4 regions of the Paenibacillus sp. FSL H8-0537 genome follow, and region 2 is predicted to be linked to each of the others. Evidence: riboswitches for the same ligand, from Rfam matches in the RefSeq annotation. Region 2 holds a riboswitch; each other region holds the start of a gene.
What was found. Region 2 has a riboswitch for cyclic di-AMP ahead of MHB80_RS00930 (C40 family peptidase). Riboswitches for the same ligand answer to the same signal wherever they lie in the genome.
Positions count from the first base shown of each region.

Region 1: it holds a riboswitch for cyclic di-AMP, as region 2 does, so the genes downstream of both, kdpA (potassium-transporting ATPase subunit KdpA) here and MHB80_RS00930 (C40 family peptidase) in region 2, are expected to answer to the same signal.
Region 3: it holds a riboswitch for cyclic di-AMP, as region 2 does, so the genes downstream of both, MHB80_RS21180 (hypothetical protein) here and MHB80_RS00930 (C40 family peptidase) in region 2, are expected to answer to the same signal.
Region 4: it holds a riboswitch for cyclic di-AMP, as region 2 does, so the genes downstream of both, MHB80_RS00145 (ubiquitin-like domain-containing protein) here and MHB80_RS00930 (C40 family peptidase) in region 2, are expected to answer to the same signal.

Region 1 covers NZ_CP150290.1:6,633,248-6,636,455, reverse strand. Annotated here, with positions in the region: gene kdpA (potassium-transporting ATPase subunit KdpA) at 1-1,319, opposite strand, end outside; cyclic di-AMP (ydaO/yuaA leader) riboswitch at 1,693-1,882, opposite strand; cyclic di-AMP (ydaO/yuaA leader) riboswitch at 1,987-2,190, opposite strand; gene MHB80_RS28105 (response regulator) at 3,065-3,208, shown strand, end outside.
Region 2 covers NZ_CP150290.1:213,276-216,483, forward strand. Annotated here, with positions in the region: gene MHB80_RS00925 (deoxyribodipyrimidine photo-lyase) at 1-557, opposite strand, end outside; gene MHB80_RS00930 (C40 family peptidase) at 692-1,162, opposite strand; cyclic di-AMP (ydaO/yuaA leader) riboswitch at 1,164-1,335, opposite strand; gene MHB80_RS00935 (hypothetical protein) at 1,838-2,653, opposite strand; gene MHB80_RS00940 (M1 family metallopeptidase) at 2,668-3,208, opposite strand, start outside.
Region 3 covers NZ_CP150290.1:5,025,505-5,028,712, forward strand. Annotated here, with positions in the region: gene MHB80_RS21175 (arsenic transporter) at 1-805, shown strand, start outside; cyclic di-AMP (ydaO/yuaA leader) riboswitch at 1,017-1,183, shown strand; gene MHB80_RS21180 (hypothetical protein) at 1,188-1,607, shown strand; gene MHB80_RS21185 (MarR family transcriptional regulator) at 1,804-2,370, shown strand; gene MHB80_RS21190 (hypothetical protein) at 2,478-2,981, shown strand; gene MHB80_RS21195 (SDR family oxidoreductase) at 2,984-3,208, shown strand, end outside.
Region 4 covers NZ_CP150290.1:27,075-30,282, forward strand. Annotated here, with positions in the region: gene MHB80_RS00135 (HD domain-containing protein) at 1-133, shown strand, start outside; gene MHB80_RS00140 (TatD family hydrolase) at 229-1,002, shown strand; cyclic di-AMP (ydaO/yuaA leader) riboswitch at 1,187-1,394, shown strand; gene MHB80_RS00145 (ubiquitin-like domain-containing protein) at 1,639-2,784, shown strand; gene rnmV (ribonuclease M5) at 3,017-3,208, shown strand, end outside.

The DNA.
Region 1 (3,208 bases), 590 kb from region 2:
AGATCGGTCAGAAAAGCCACCGCCGTTGGCGCGAGAATAATAAACGGATGCACGAGAATGGTGATGGCAATCAGCTTCATTTCGCGCGGTTCTATTTTTCGCCCCAGAAACTCGGGTGTCCGTCCGACCATGAGCCCGCAAATGAACACCGTCAGCATCGCATACATCAGCATATTGACGAGCCCGACACCTTTGCCGCCAAAGACGACGTTCAGCATCATCTGTGCAAGGGGAACGAGTCCGCCAAGCGGAGTGAGTGTATCGTGCATTGAATTGACCGAGCCGGTCGTGGCCGCCGTTGTTACCGTTGTGAACAGCGCGGATTGGGCGATGCCGAAGCGTACCTCCTTGCCCTCCATGCTGCCTTGCGAAGCGTCGATGCCGAGCGTGGCGATCAGCGGGTTGCCGCTTTTTTCAGCCGTATAGGAAATCGTAAGAAAGATCAGAAACAATGCCATCATCGCCGAAAAAATAACCCAGCCCTGCTTGCTGCTTTTCGCAAACCGACCGTACATGAAGGGCAGCGCGGCAGGCAGCGCCCACATGGACAAAATCTCAATGACATTCGTCAGCGGGTTAGGATTTTCGAACGGATGGGCGGAGTTGGCTCCGAAAAAACCGCCGCCATTCGTACCGAGATGCTTAATCGACTCCAGCGAAGCGATTGGCCCGATGGCTATATGCTGAACCGCGCCCGTAAGCGTCGTAACGGTCAAGGTAGGGCTAAGCGTTTGCGGCACTTGCAGCGCCACAAGCAGCAGCGTAATGACAATAGCCAGCGGGAAGAAAATCCGCGTATGCGCTTTGACGAAATCCTCGAAAAAGTTGCCGAGCGTTCCGCCCTTGCTCGTAATGCCGCGCACGAAGGCGACGGCGACGGAAAAGCCGGTGGCGGCTGACGTAAACATCATCATCGTAATGACCGCCATTTGCGCAAAATACGTCAGCCCCGTCTCACCGCTGTAATGCTGGAGATTCGTATTGGTCATAAAGCTGATGACCGTATTTAGGACGAGCGTAGGCTCCATGCTGCTGATCCCGTTCGGATTAAGCGGCAGGCCGCTTTGCAGTCGCAGCAGCACATAGCTGATAGCTACGAGTATGAAATTGAGTGTAATAAAGCTGAGCGCATATTTTTTCCAGGTCATGCCTTGGCGATTTTTGAGTCCAATCACGGAATAAATGACCGCTTCGACTCGCCCAAACAGCTTGTCGGTACGGTTCGGAACGTTTGAAAACACGGAATATAAATAATGCCCAAGCGGCTTCGCGATCAGCATGATAATACCGATGACTACCGCCATTTGCAGGACGTCCACAGCTGTTCCTCCCTTGCATCAATGATGAAACGTTATTTGTTAAAATTTCTCTGGATGAAGCAAGGCGTAGACGAGATACACCAGCAAAGCTCCTGTAACGAGCAATATGACAATCATCCCCGTTCCTCCGTTTCGCTAATGGATCGGTCGCACCAGCGTATAAATCCGGCAATCAGCCCGAAAGCTGCGATTAAGGTCAAAGCCATTCCGATATCCAGCATAGCTGCAGCGCTCCTTATTTCAATTTTCCTCTGGTCATTTTGCAAAAAAAGGCAACAAAAAAGAAGCCTTGGGCAAAGAGGACTCTTCACCCGCAGCTTCCTTCATCCGGGCATTATGCGCCCCTGATTCGCTCTGCGATAAGTGTAAGTGTGGCCTCTCCCGTTGACGCTTGCGAGGTTAGCTGTCGGATTCGGGCGCGAGAGACGCCCTACGCTTGGCACTTTTCGTGCCCTTGCGATTCACCCCGTGACGCTCCCTGCAATCGTCCATTGGACAATGACAGAGAGCCGTCGATGGTTCCCCCGTTTCTGCGGCAGTGCAGAACTCAGCGTTTGAAACAAAATATCTGCCGATGTTGCGAGTGCTATTTTCATAAAAAGACAACAAAAAACCACAGAGGCGTATGACGCTCTGTGGCCTGATTTACAAGGTCACAATCGTTCACCATTCCTCTCTACACCTGCGCTTACGAGGTTAGCTGTCGGATTCGGGCGGTGAGAGTCGCCCTACATTTGCCTGGAGTTTCATGATACTCCTGCAAACGATTCACCCCTGCGCTGCCGGCCTCCGACTCTCACATCGGACACTTGCAGTGCGTTTGGTTCCCCCGCTCTTCTCCTAATGCGCGAAGACTCAGCGATCAAGCAAAAACGACTTCGTCGTCCTTCTGGGACGAGCGAAGAGCTTTGCCCTTAGAAATATAGAGAAAGGATAACGAAAACATATACTTTCCTATATTTCAAGATGAAACGGCTATCGCCTTCCTTTGGCGGCGCAGCGCGTTTCAGTCCGAGAAATATAAGCCTATTTATAAGTGCAAAACTTATAAATTCTTATATTTCAAAAAAGGTTCAATCATGTTATGAATCATACTCCCCCGCCTTGAGTGCTGTAAAGGAAGCTTACGCCGCAAAAGAGAGCGAATGCAGCGAATTGGCCTGATTTTAAACGCTTACAATGCATCTTATCTGCATCAAGGTCAATATATCTAATGATTCCTTATATTTGCTAAAAGAGTGATGTAAAAAGATTCCGTTTCATGCTTCCAAAGTAAACCAAAATAGCCCACACCTAGTCAGAGGCAGTGGGCCTAGTTATGCTGCAATCAACAGATATAATTCATACAGCAGGATACAAACGGGAATAATTTAATCGCAGTTTGTTATCTCAATAAACTAATGATTAAGCGATTAGAAACTTTTTCAACCCCATTGGACGGTGTGAAAGCATTTAATGATTCAATGCACAGTTTATTATAAGCACTTTGTTCATCCTCAAGCTCTTGAAACACTCCTAGTATGATGTAAATACAATGGTGGCCAGACCATCTTGGGCATAATTAGATTGTCATTATATTTCTATGGGTTTACGCCCCGTTGAAGGTGGGGAGACCAGACACTTGTCTTCTAAAAGCACCCCCCTCTTTCCAGAAAACACGGAAACGAATATGATAAATAGCATGCTTACAGTATCAGGTCTTAGCGGCTGCTCGGCCGCGTATTTAAATAGCGGGGGGATAAACGATGTATAAAGTGCTGCTGGTGGATGATGAAGAAGAGACGCGCAGCGGACTGCTGCAGGAAATTGCATGGGAGCGCCATGGCTTTGAAATCGTAGATACGGCGGCGAACGGTCGGGAAGCGATGGAGCTGATCGAGCGTTTGGAG
Region 2 (3,208 bases):
TCTGCTATGCTGGCATCTATATTTTTCAGCGTATCCAGCTGTTTCAGCGTTGTTTCGCCCGCAGGGGAATAATGGCTTTGCATAAAGGACTGCCACATGCGGTAAAAGGGCGTAAATACCTTGTAAGGCTCACTGCGCCTGGAAAACGTATGAAGCTCCTCCAAATCGGCGAGTGGCGCATCGTCGAGCGGCAGCCAGCGACGTCCCGTTGCGCGCACAACCTGCGCAGTCGCTTTGTCGCGAATACGGGCATAAGGCGTATAGTCCATGTGGACGAGCACCTCTTCAATGGGATGGGCCAGCAGCAGCGCTTCGGTAATGGCAGCGGGATCGCCGTAAAGCACATGCAGCTGCTCGCCCGCCGCCTTGTACTGTTCCAATAGGGAGGTGGCCTGGGACAGGAAGGTTCTGCCGCTGTGGCAAGAGAGCCGGTCACCGTCCGCCAGTGACGGGTCTATTATAAGCAGATGAAAGCCGCGCTGCCCAGAGCGGCGCACATAATCAAAACTGCGCAAATCGTTTGAACGCAGGTCTTTGCGGTGAATATATACATACATGGAAACGAGCCCCCTTGTGTCCGTGCTAGAAAACAGCAAAGCCGCAAGCTATTTGTCCGAAGACAAACAACTGCGGCTTTGCTGATTGAGACAGCAGCTTTTCGTTATGTAAGCGAAAAAAGCATGGCCTGGCTCTATTGCTCGCTTGCGTACTTGTCGTAAGCGTCTTGACTCATAATGCGTGTAGCTGACACGTAACGATCAGCATAATAAGACTCGCTAAGTTTGCTAATAATAACGCCTCTGCTCGAGGAAGCATGTGCAAACTTTCCATCTCCAACATAAATACCAACGTGGGAGATGCCTTTGCCGCTCGTGTTGAAGAATACAAGATCGCCAGCGATCAGGTCACTCTTCTTCACTTCACTGCCATCGTTCGATTGCGCTTGGGAAGTACGGGAAAGATCGATGCCCATTTTATCGAAAACATATTTCGTAAAACCGGAGCAGTCGAAGCCTTTCGTAGTTGTTCCGCCGCTTTGGTATGGTGTGCCGATCAGATCAGCGATAACACCGTCCATCTTCGAACCTGCGAACACGCTGCCTGCTTGGAAAGCAAGCATTAATACAAGACCAACGAGTAGTGCAGTTACCTTCTTCAAAATTTGAAACTCCTTCCGGTGCCGACGAGGTTAGCTGTGGGGTTCGGTTGTGAAGGTTCCCTATGATTTCCAAGACACTTGAATCAAGCCGTCCAAGCATCGAAATCAATTCACCCAAAGTGGTTCCCCCGTATTTCTATACCTTTGCGGTATAAAAAATTAGGCTGGTTTAATTTTGCTCTGCGCTAATAATTCGGTTTTTTCATGTGATTTCCTCCTATATGAAAGAATTTCTAATAATTCTCATGTAACCTTTTGGCTCAATTTTGCGTTAAAACAAGTTTCTTGCCTAATAAATGTTCGTTCCATCACCGTTCGCAAGCAAAAAAACATTTTGTCAGTTTATATGAGAAATAGGCAGCCAATATGCTAAGAATCGTACATATAGGCTAGAATTATAGCGTAAAATGAAGAATTAGAGAGTTTAGTCAGCATCAGTCTAAGGGTTGGTAAATGAATAGAAGCGTTGCCTGCAGAAGCTTTATAACATAAAAACCCCGATTGCGGCCTCTTGTCCGCAATCGGGGTTTTTATGAGAAGGACTTTAGAAAAATGAGAATACTAAATGAGAATTAGGGAGGGACGCCCTCATTTTTCTAAACCTAATTTCCTATTTATGGAAGTCAAAAGTCGTATAAAAGGGTCCTAAAAGGAGCCTGAAACGGTCTTAAAACGGTCTCAGCTTTGCTTCGATTGCAGGCAATCGTATTGTGCAGCGAGCGTCCATACCTTTAACAAGGTACGGAGCAGATGATAGGCTTGATGCATGATGAGCGCCAGTATTCCCGCCCAAGCATAGGAAAGGCCGGATACCAAGAGCGAAGCGGCGACAGCCAGCAGCCACATCAGTAGAGAGAGGCCGGCATAAGGAAAAAGATTTCGGAGCGCAATGCTGAGCGAGCGCATCGAGCCCGTGCTGGAGGCGGCGCCAAACTGCATGGCGAGCAGCAGCAGGTGAACGAGGAAGCTCCACAGCAGCCAACCGCCAAAGCCTGGCAGCGTGCTTTGCAGCAGCTCGCTCAGCGAATGGCCCTCCATTAGCAGCTTGAAGGCGCGAGGAAGAAGGAACCAGCCAGGCGCGAAAATAAGCAGAGTGCGCAGCCAATAGAGCAGCGTCACAGGCTTCCAAGCTTTGCGAATGCCTTGAAGGAACTGCGTTCCACCTTTTTCGTCCATATGATGCAGCGAGTAGAGCAGCCCTGCATGGAACAGCGGGCTCAGCAGCATGCGGGCGGCGAACAAGCCGCCCAGCAGCCATAGATAGGGGCTAATCAGATCTGTTTTTGTCAATTGAAACTGGGCTTCGCTGAGGAACAGCGAAACGGCCGAGTCCGACGGATGCTGGAGGGGAAAGCGCCGCAGCAGCGGCAGTACAGTCATATCAATAAAGCGGTAAAGGAAAAGTCCCCATAATAGCTGATACAGGAACAAAAGAATGACGATGTAGAAATGGCGGATGGCGAGCCGCCAGCCTTGCTTCATATGCTGCTTCATTTTTTACCTCCTCTCTACCAGCCTACGGATGCGAGCAAGCCTTCAATAAGCTTCGTCAGACCGAGGCTCCATCGAATGCGAGACTGCTCTGGCACTTCTGCGCGCATAAAATTGTTAATATGCCTATTGTCCAGAACATTGCTGTTTTTCGGATCAACCGCTACCCATGCGAGCGGAGCAGCGTGCATTACCTTGTACTCTATATGCAACTCGGAGGCATCCCATAGTTTAGTAGTTGTTTCGCCGTCGGTAAAGGAGAAGACGAGCGGTATGGACCCGTTATGCCCGCCATTACGCTTGATCAGCACGGTAGACTCATATTGGGTCTGGCCATCCTGCTCCACTTTATTCACTCGAATATCCTCTACTGAAAAATCCGCCATCAGGCTGCCATATACATACTGGTGAAAATAATCCTGCCATTTTTCCTTCGTAACCTGCTCGACGACACGCTGGAAATCGGAAGTAGTTGGATGCTTGAATTTGTATTTTTGAAAATAGGTGCGCATAATTTTTTGCATCGTCTTTGCTCCGACCTGTTTCTCAATGCCGACC
Region 3 (3,208 bases), 2.2 Mb from region 2:
CCCCGCTACAATTGGTCTGCTGCTGCTCAGCCTGCTGCTGTTCTTCTACTTTTACCATCAGCTTCCCCGGCAAGTCCCCCATACGATTACAATTGTCCCTATTCAATCTGGCTACCATCCTTTACTCACACCTAACGGAAGCAAGCCTGCATATCCCAAATACAGCAGCCGCTTTATGAAATTGATTCTGCTTTTCGTCTTCTCTGTCCGGCTAAGCTTATTTGCTGCCTCCTATTTGCATATCCCCGTTGAGTGGGTCGCTGTTTTCGGCTCCCTGCTGCTCCTTAGTTGGCGCTGGGTTTACTTGAAAATGCCGCCGAACGACATTTTGCGTAAAATTCCGTGGCATATACTCATTTTCGCCTTCGCCATGTATATCATTATTTATGGCCTGCACAATATTGGTCTGACGCAATTACTCGTGCAGGTGTTCGAGCCGCTTGTCATGGGAAGCCTGATGAATGCAAGCATTTTAATCGGAGGGCTTGTCTCCGCCATGTCTACACTTGTCAACAATCACCCCGCGCTCATGATCGGCACGATCACCCTCACGGAAATGAACCTCGATCCGCTTTCACTCAAAATCGCCTACCTCGCCAGCGTCATTGGGAGCGATATTGGCTCACTCATTTTACCGATAGGCACGCTAGCCTCGCTCATTTGGATGAATCTTGTACAGAAAGCCAAGGTAAAAATCAATTGGATGGATTATGTCAAAGTAACGATTGTCGTCATTCCGCCTGTTCTGCTGTTTACTCTCGTTATTCTTGCTTTATGGGTTGGCTGGATCTTCCCTATGCATTAACTCACGACAACTTCTACATGAGCGGTCAGTTCACCATTAACTGCTGTACTCATAATTCAGCAGTTATTTCTGCAGAAAACGAGTGTTGCCGCCAAATAACGGCAGCGCTCGTTTTCACTTGAGGCAGCAGCATTTTTTTATTTTACTGCTAAAAGGTTTACAAATGAGCCATTAAGGTTTAATATATATCCCTAGCCGAATTCTGGCACTCTATTATTAATCGCTTAATTTTTCAATTGAAAAAGCGGGGGAACCAACGACGTGATTGAAGCGACAGCTTGAATCGCAAGGGGTGAATCCGGTGCCTTCGCGCACTGGTAGGGCAGCTCTCTGGCCCGAATCCGACAGCTAACTCCGTAAGCGAACGTGAGGAGAGATGAATATGATTGTCCTTCATGCGCCGGACGCTCCGCCTAAGGCGAAGCACGCAATGAAGCTTACGGTCAAGCGCATTGAGCTGTTTGTCATTCCAGCACTCAATGTAGACGCCGCTGGAAACCGTGCCTGCTTGCGGGTAACGACGGACAAAGGCATTGGCTTTGGCGAGACTTTTGTAGACGAAATGGAACGCCCTAACGATTGGGGCCTGTGGTGCAGCACGCTGAGCAGCTTTATCGGCACCTTGTCCATAACAGGCCGTTCGCTTCGGAGCGAGCAAGCTGATCAACACAGTGTGTACAACCTGTTCGATCACGCCATTCACCATCTCAAACACTGGACGGCAGAAATTGAACCGGATGACAACACTTCCGAGGAACCTATTTTACTTAACCGCTCGTTATTCTATCTTTCTATTTTTTAGCCTATTTTGGATCGACCTGACACAAAGGAACCTTCCCCGCCATGATTCAGCTGGCGGAAAGGTTCCTTTTTTATCGGCTGCTTGTTCTCCTATGGAAAGAAAATAAAGTTTTAGTTCCAGATAGGAAGAATGGCGGGCTATTGATAGGTTATATAAATGTGTTGACATCAAAGTAATTAGGAACCATACTATATATATGAACAACAATAATAAAATAATAAATGACATTGACGCTATTCCTTCACTAGTACAATCCAAGCGTCAGATTGATCGCTATAACCTAGACATAGACGCGCAGGCTATACTCGTCGCGTCTAGACTAATGGCAGCGGGAGTCAAGCTTGGACATGCCTCGGAGATTCATTTCTCTAGATTCGGTTTATCAACAAGTCGATATCGTTTATTGGCAGATCTTGAAGATAACGAAGGAGAAGAATTGCCTTCGCAATTAGCGGAGCATCTAGGCGTTACACGTGCTACAGTGACAGGTCTTATCGACACCCTGGAACGAGATGGGCTAGTATCTCGGAGATCAAGCTCAGATGATGGGCGTCAGAGATCGGTCATATTGACGGAAGCAGGAGCGAAGAAGCTTCGTGAAATGGCTCCTGAGCATTTCGCTCGGTTGGAAGCAATGGTGGGCTTGCTCAATATCGATGAGCGCAGCGTATTTCTCGACTTGCTAGGCCGAGTTACACAAGGCATCTCAGCTCTTACGGGCGAACTAGGCTCGAATCCAAAGGGAAACATCAGTAATGATTAGAATGGGCTAGTAAAGCTAGCCTATTTTTATCCTTATATAGTTAGGACGCTAATTATATTTCACTGAAAGCAATCGTTGAACGATATCAAGGAAGAGGGAGCAGCTAAATGAACAAGATGAAATACCCGAATCAGACAGATGCTGTTTACGGCATCAAGACTACGAGTTCCAAGAAAAAGATTTTTATACTGTGGCGTGAAGTTGTCATGGCCTATGCTGCTCCTGCCAGCATGGCAGGTATCGGGGGATTGGTTACTGCCGATAGGGGTCTTCAAATAGGGGCATTGACCACAATCGGTGGTGCATCGGCCTTGATGGCCTTAATGATTGGCCTTTTGTTGCGCAGCCGAGTGGGCCGTATACGATGGGTCATCAATGCACCTCACTTGGTTGTGGTAGGGATGTTCGCATTGGCCGGGTCCTTGTTTGGCCTATACGCCGCATGGTTGACATCTGTTTTACTAGAATTTATGAATCCGAGCCATCACTTGGCCTGGGTCGGTCGTGTCTGGACCGATTTCCCATTATCTGGTTTCATAGCAAGCACGATAGTGACATGGCGGTGGCGTCTTGCCGCCACAACTCATTTTTCAACCAAAAGGAGAAGATAAAAATGATAGTTATTATGGGAGCAACAGGTACGATAGGAAGTGCGCTTTTGAAACGTTTAGTTGATCTTGGCGTACCCGCCAAGGCGCTGAGCAGAGAGCCAGAGAAGCTGCGTGATCAGATCGGAGAAAAAGGCCGATCGACTATCATGGTCGCATCGGCGGATGCTTCCGACCCCGAATCGCTGCGCCGCGCGTTTACAGGTGCTAGCCAGCTCTTCCTTGCCATG
Region 4 (3,208 bases), 190 kb from region 2:
CACGAAATCCGACATCATTCGTTCCATCACTGGGCTTCATCAGGGCCAGTCCCATTTGTATTATCCGGAAGAGAAGCTGCGCGCTTCCGCTGATCAATTAAGCGATAAAGTACGAAAGTTATTTAAAATATAGGAAAGTATATGATTTTGCCATACTTTCTCTATATTTCTCGGACGGCTTTCGACCGCTTCACCTTAAACTATAATATAGAAGGAGTTTGCTGAGCTATGATTTCTTTATTCGACACACACACGCATTTGGACTCCCCGCATTTTGACGAAGACCGCGAAGCCGTTATCGAAAGAGCGCGTGCAGCAGGGGTGGATTTAATGGTCAATATTGGTTTTAATAGGGAAACGATTCCAACTACGCTTGCACTTGCAGAAAAATATGATTTTATATACGCCGCGGTCGGCTGGCATCCCGTTGACAGCATAGATATGCTGCCAGAGGATCTTAATTGGATTGAGGATCTGTGTTCTAATCCCAAAGTGGTAGCCATTGGCGAAATCGGACTGGATTACCATTGGGATACGTCCCCTAAGGACGTACAACACCGTGTATTTCGCGAGCAAATTCGATTAGCCAAAAAGCTGAAAAAACCAATTATTATTCATAATCGCGATGCTCATGAGGATGTTGTCAAGCTACTGAAGGAGGAAAATGCATCTGAAGTCGGAGGCATTATGCATTGTTTTTCCGGGAGTCCAGAAACGGCTCAAAAATGCCTAGATATGAACTTCTATATTTCGTTCGGTGGACCGCTTACATTCAAAAATGCAAGGGTGCCAAAAGAGGTGCTTGCGATGGTTCCGAGTGACCGAATTTTGATCGAAACGGATGCTCCATATTTGACCCCACATCCATTCCGTGGGAAACGAAATGAGACGTCTTATGTGTCGCTCGTTGCGGAAGCGGCAGCAGAAATATTAGGAAAATCAGTGGCCGAAATCGCCAATTTGACGACCGAAAACGGTAAAAAATGTTTTGGAATTGAGTAAAAACGGCTATAAAAGCGAGAATAAGTGACCTTTCCGGCGATAAAACTAATTTTTCATGCTGAAATAGACTCTCTTTTCCGTAAATATCCTAAAATTTCGCTTAAATCGGTTTTTATCTGATCTTTACAATTAGGCTCCGATGAAGGTATGATTCATTTCAGAGCTTTAAATTTTTGTATTGGATTTCCAGTTTGCGCTTAATCTTCGAACTTTGGAGAGCGGGGGAACCAGGCACGATGCTGTGAGGAAATTGCGGATCACATTGCACGCGCACTTGAATTTCTTCTAGGGGTGAATTTGGCGGGGATTGCCATGAGCATTCTTCCGACGATAGGGCAGCTCTCTTGCCCGAACCCGACAGCTAACCTCGTAAGCGTTTATAGAGAGTGATCAACCTCGTGCATCCACCATTCCTGAATAGTCTATTCGACGTTCCCGGGAAGCCACGATACAGATCCTCTGTCGACGGGCTTTCTTTTTATTTTTGAATATTGGGTAAACCGTCGTCATAGGGTAAATCTAGGAGGTTGCAGAGGAAATATACTGGAGCGTGCTATAAGCACGCCAATATACTATAGTCGCGTCAATGGTATCATGCGTAATTCGACGGCGGGGCTATGAAGGAGGACCGATGAAGTGGGCATTATTCAAGCAAGTGAGACCCATGGGAAACGATCATCCAGCATGTCTTTCGCATTGCGATGGAAGCGTGAAAACTTGCGTTTGATTCTTTTGAGTACTACGATCTCAATCGCTATGACTTTCATGTTTTTGGTGTTGTTGTACGGATCGGCTGACAAAAGCGTATCCGTAGTAGTGAATGGACAAGAAACTGTTGTTTCAACGAAGCAATGGGTCCTGCAACGCCTACTGGATGAACAAGCTATTACAATTGGCCCGCATGACGAGGTATCTGTACCTCTGAATACGGCAGTAAAGGAAGGGGACCGCTTTGAAATTAAGCATGCGGTACCGCTACTTGTAAAAGCTGATGGCAAGACATCAACGGTGTACACGACAGAGAAAACCGTGCAGGCAGCGATAAAGAAATTAAATATTCCTGTTGAAGATGATGATAAAGTATTACCTTCGCTTGGCTCGGGCGTCAGCGCGGATATGACCGTAACGGTCATTCGCGTCGATACGAAGCTTGGCAAGTCGTCCAGCACAACACCGTTCACCATTGTGAAGAAGGAAGATCCGAACCTGGAAGTAGGCAAGGAGAAGGTTGTGCAGACGGGCAAAGAAGGCGTCGTAACGATCAAAATTGAGAAGCAGTTCGAAGATGGCGTGCTAGTCTCCAAGAAAGTGGTAGACAAGGTAGTCGAATCGGCTGCGGTTAATCAGGTCGTTGCAATCGGTACGAAAAAGCCGGAGCCTAAGGTTACTGTGCTGTCCACAGCGACAACCAGCAACAATGTAACGGTAGACGGCACCACGCTCACATCCAAAAAGGTGCTTAGCAACGTCACCTTGACGGCTTATTCAGCTGGCTTAGCTTCGACGGGCAAGAGCGAAGGCCACCCGGATTACGGTATTACGGCTTCAGGTGCTAAAGTATCGGAAGGACGGACGATTGCCGTGGACCCGGATGTCATTCCACTCGGTTGGTGGGTGTACATCGAAGGTATTGGTTTCCGCCGCGCTGAAGATACCGGAAGTGCGATCAAGGGCAGTAAGATCGATGTGTATTTTGACAGTGAAAAGCAAGCTAATCAATTCGGGAAGAAAAAAGGTTTTACCGTCTATGTGATTGGTCCTAATAAGCCATCTCTTAGCTAATTAGCATCAGTTCTTTATGGATTGTGCTCTAGTTTATCGCAATCATAAGCTAAATATGACAGGTTACGGAAGAGGCCTTGCCTCTTCTTTTTGTTTGCGTAAGATTCGCTTGAATAGCTAATTGGGGGTATAATAAAACAGACGCGAATGAGCGGGTTGTTGTTGCAGCAATCGCCCATTCTTTTGAAATATATGCATGTATAAGTTTCCCTTTGCGAAAGGATTGTTCGATGTGATCAAGGAAATGATTGTAGTAGAAGGCAAAGAGGATACGGTGGCGATTAAGCGGGCCGTTGAAGCCGATACGATAGAGACGAATGGATCGGCCATTGGCGAGGATGTGCTGCGGCGCATTGCGCTGGCACAGGAGCGCCGTGGCGTTATTATATTTACAGATCCGGACCATGCAGGAGAGCGTATTCGC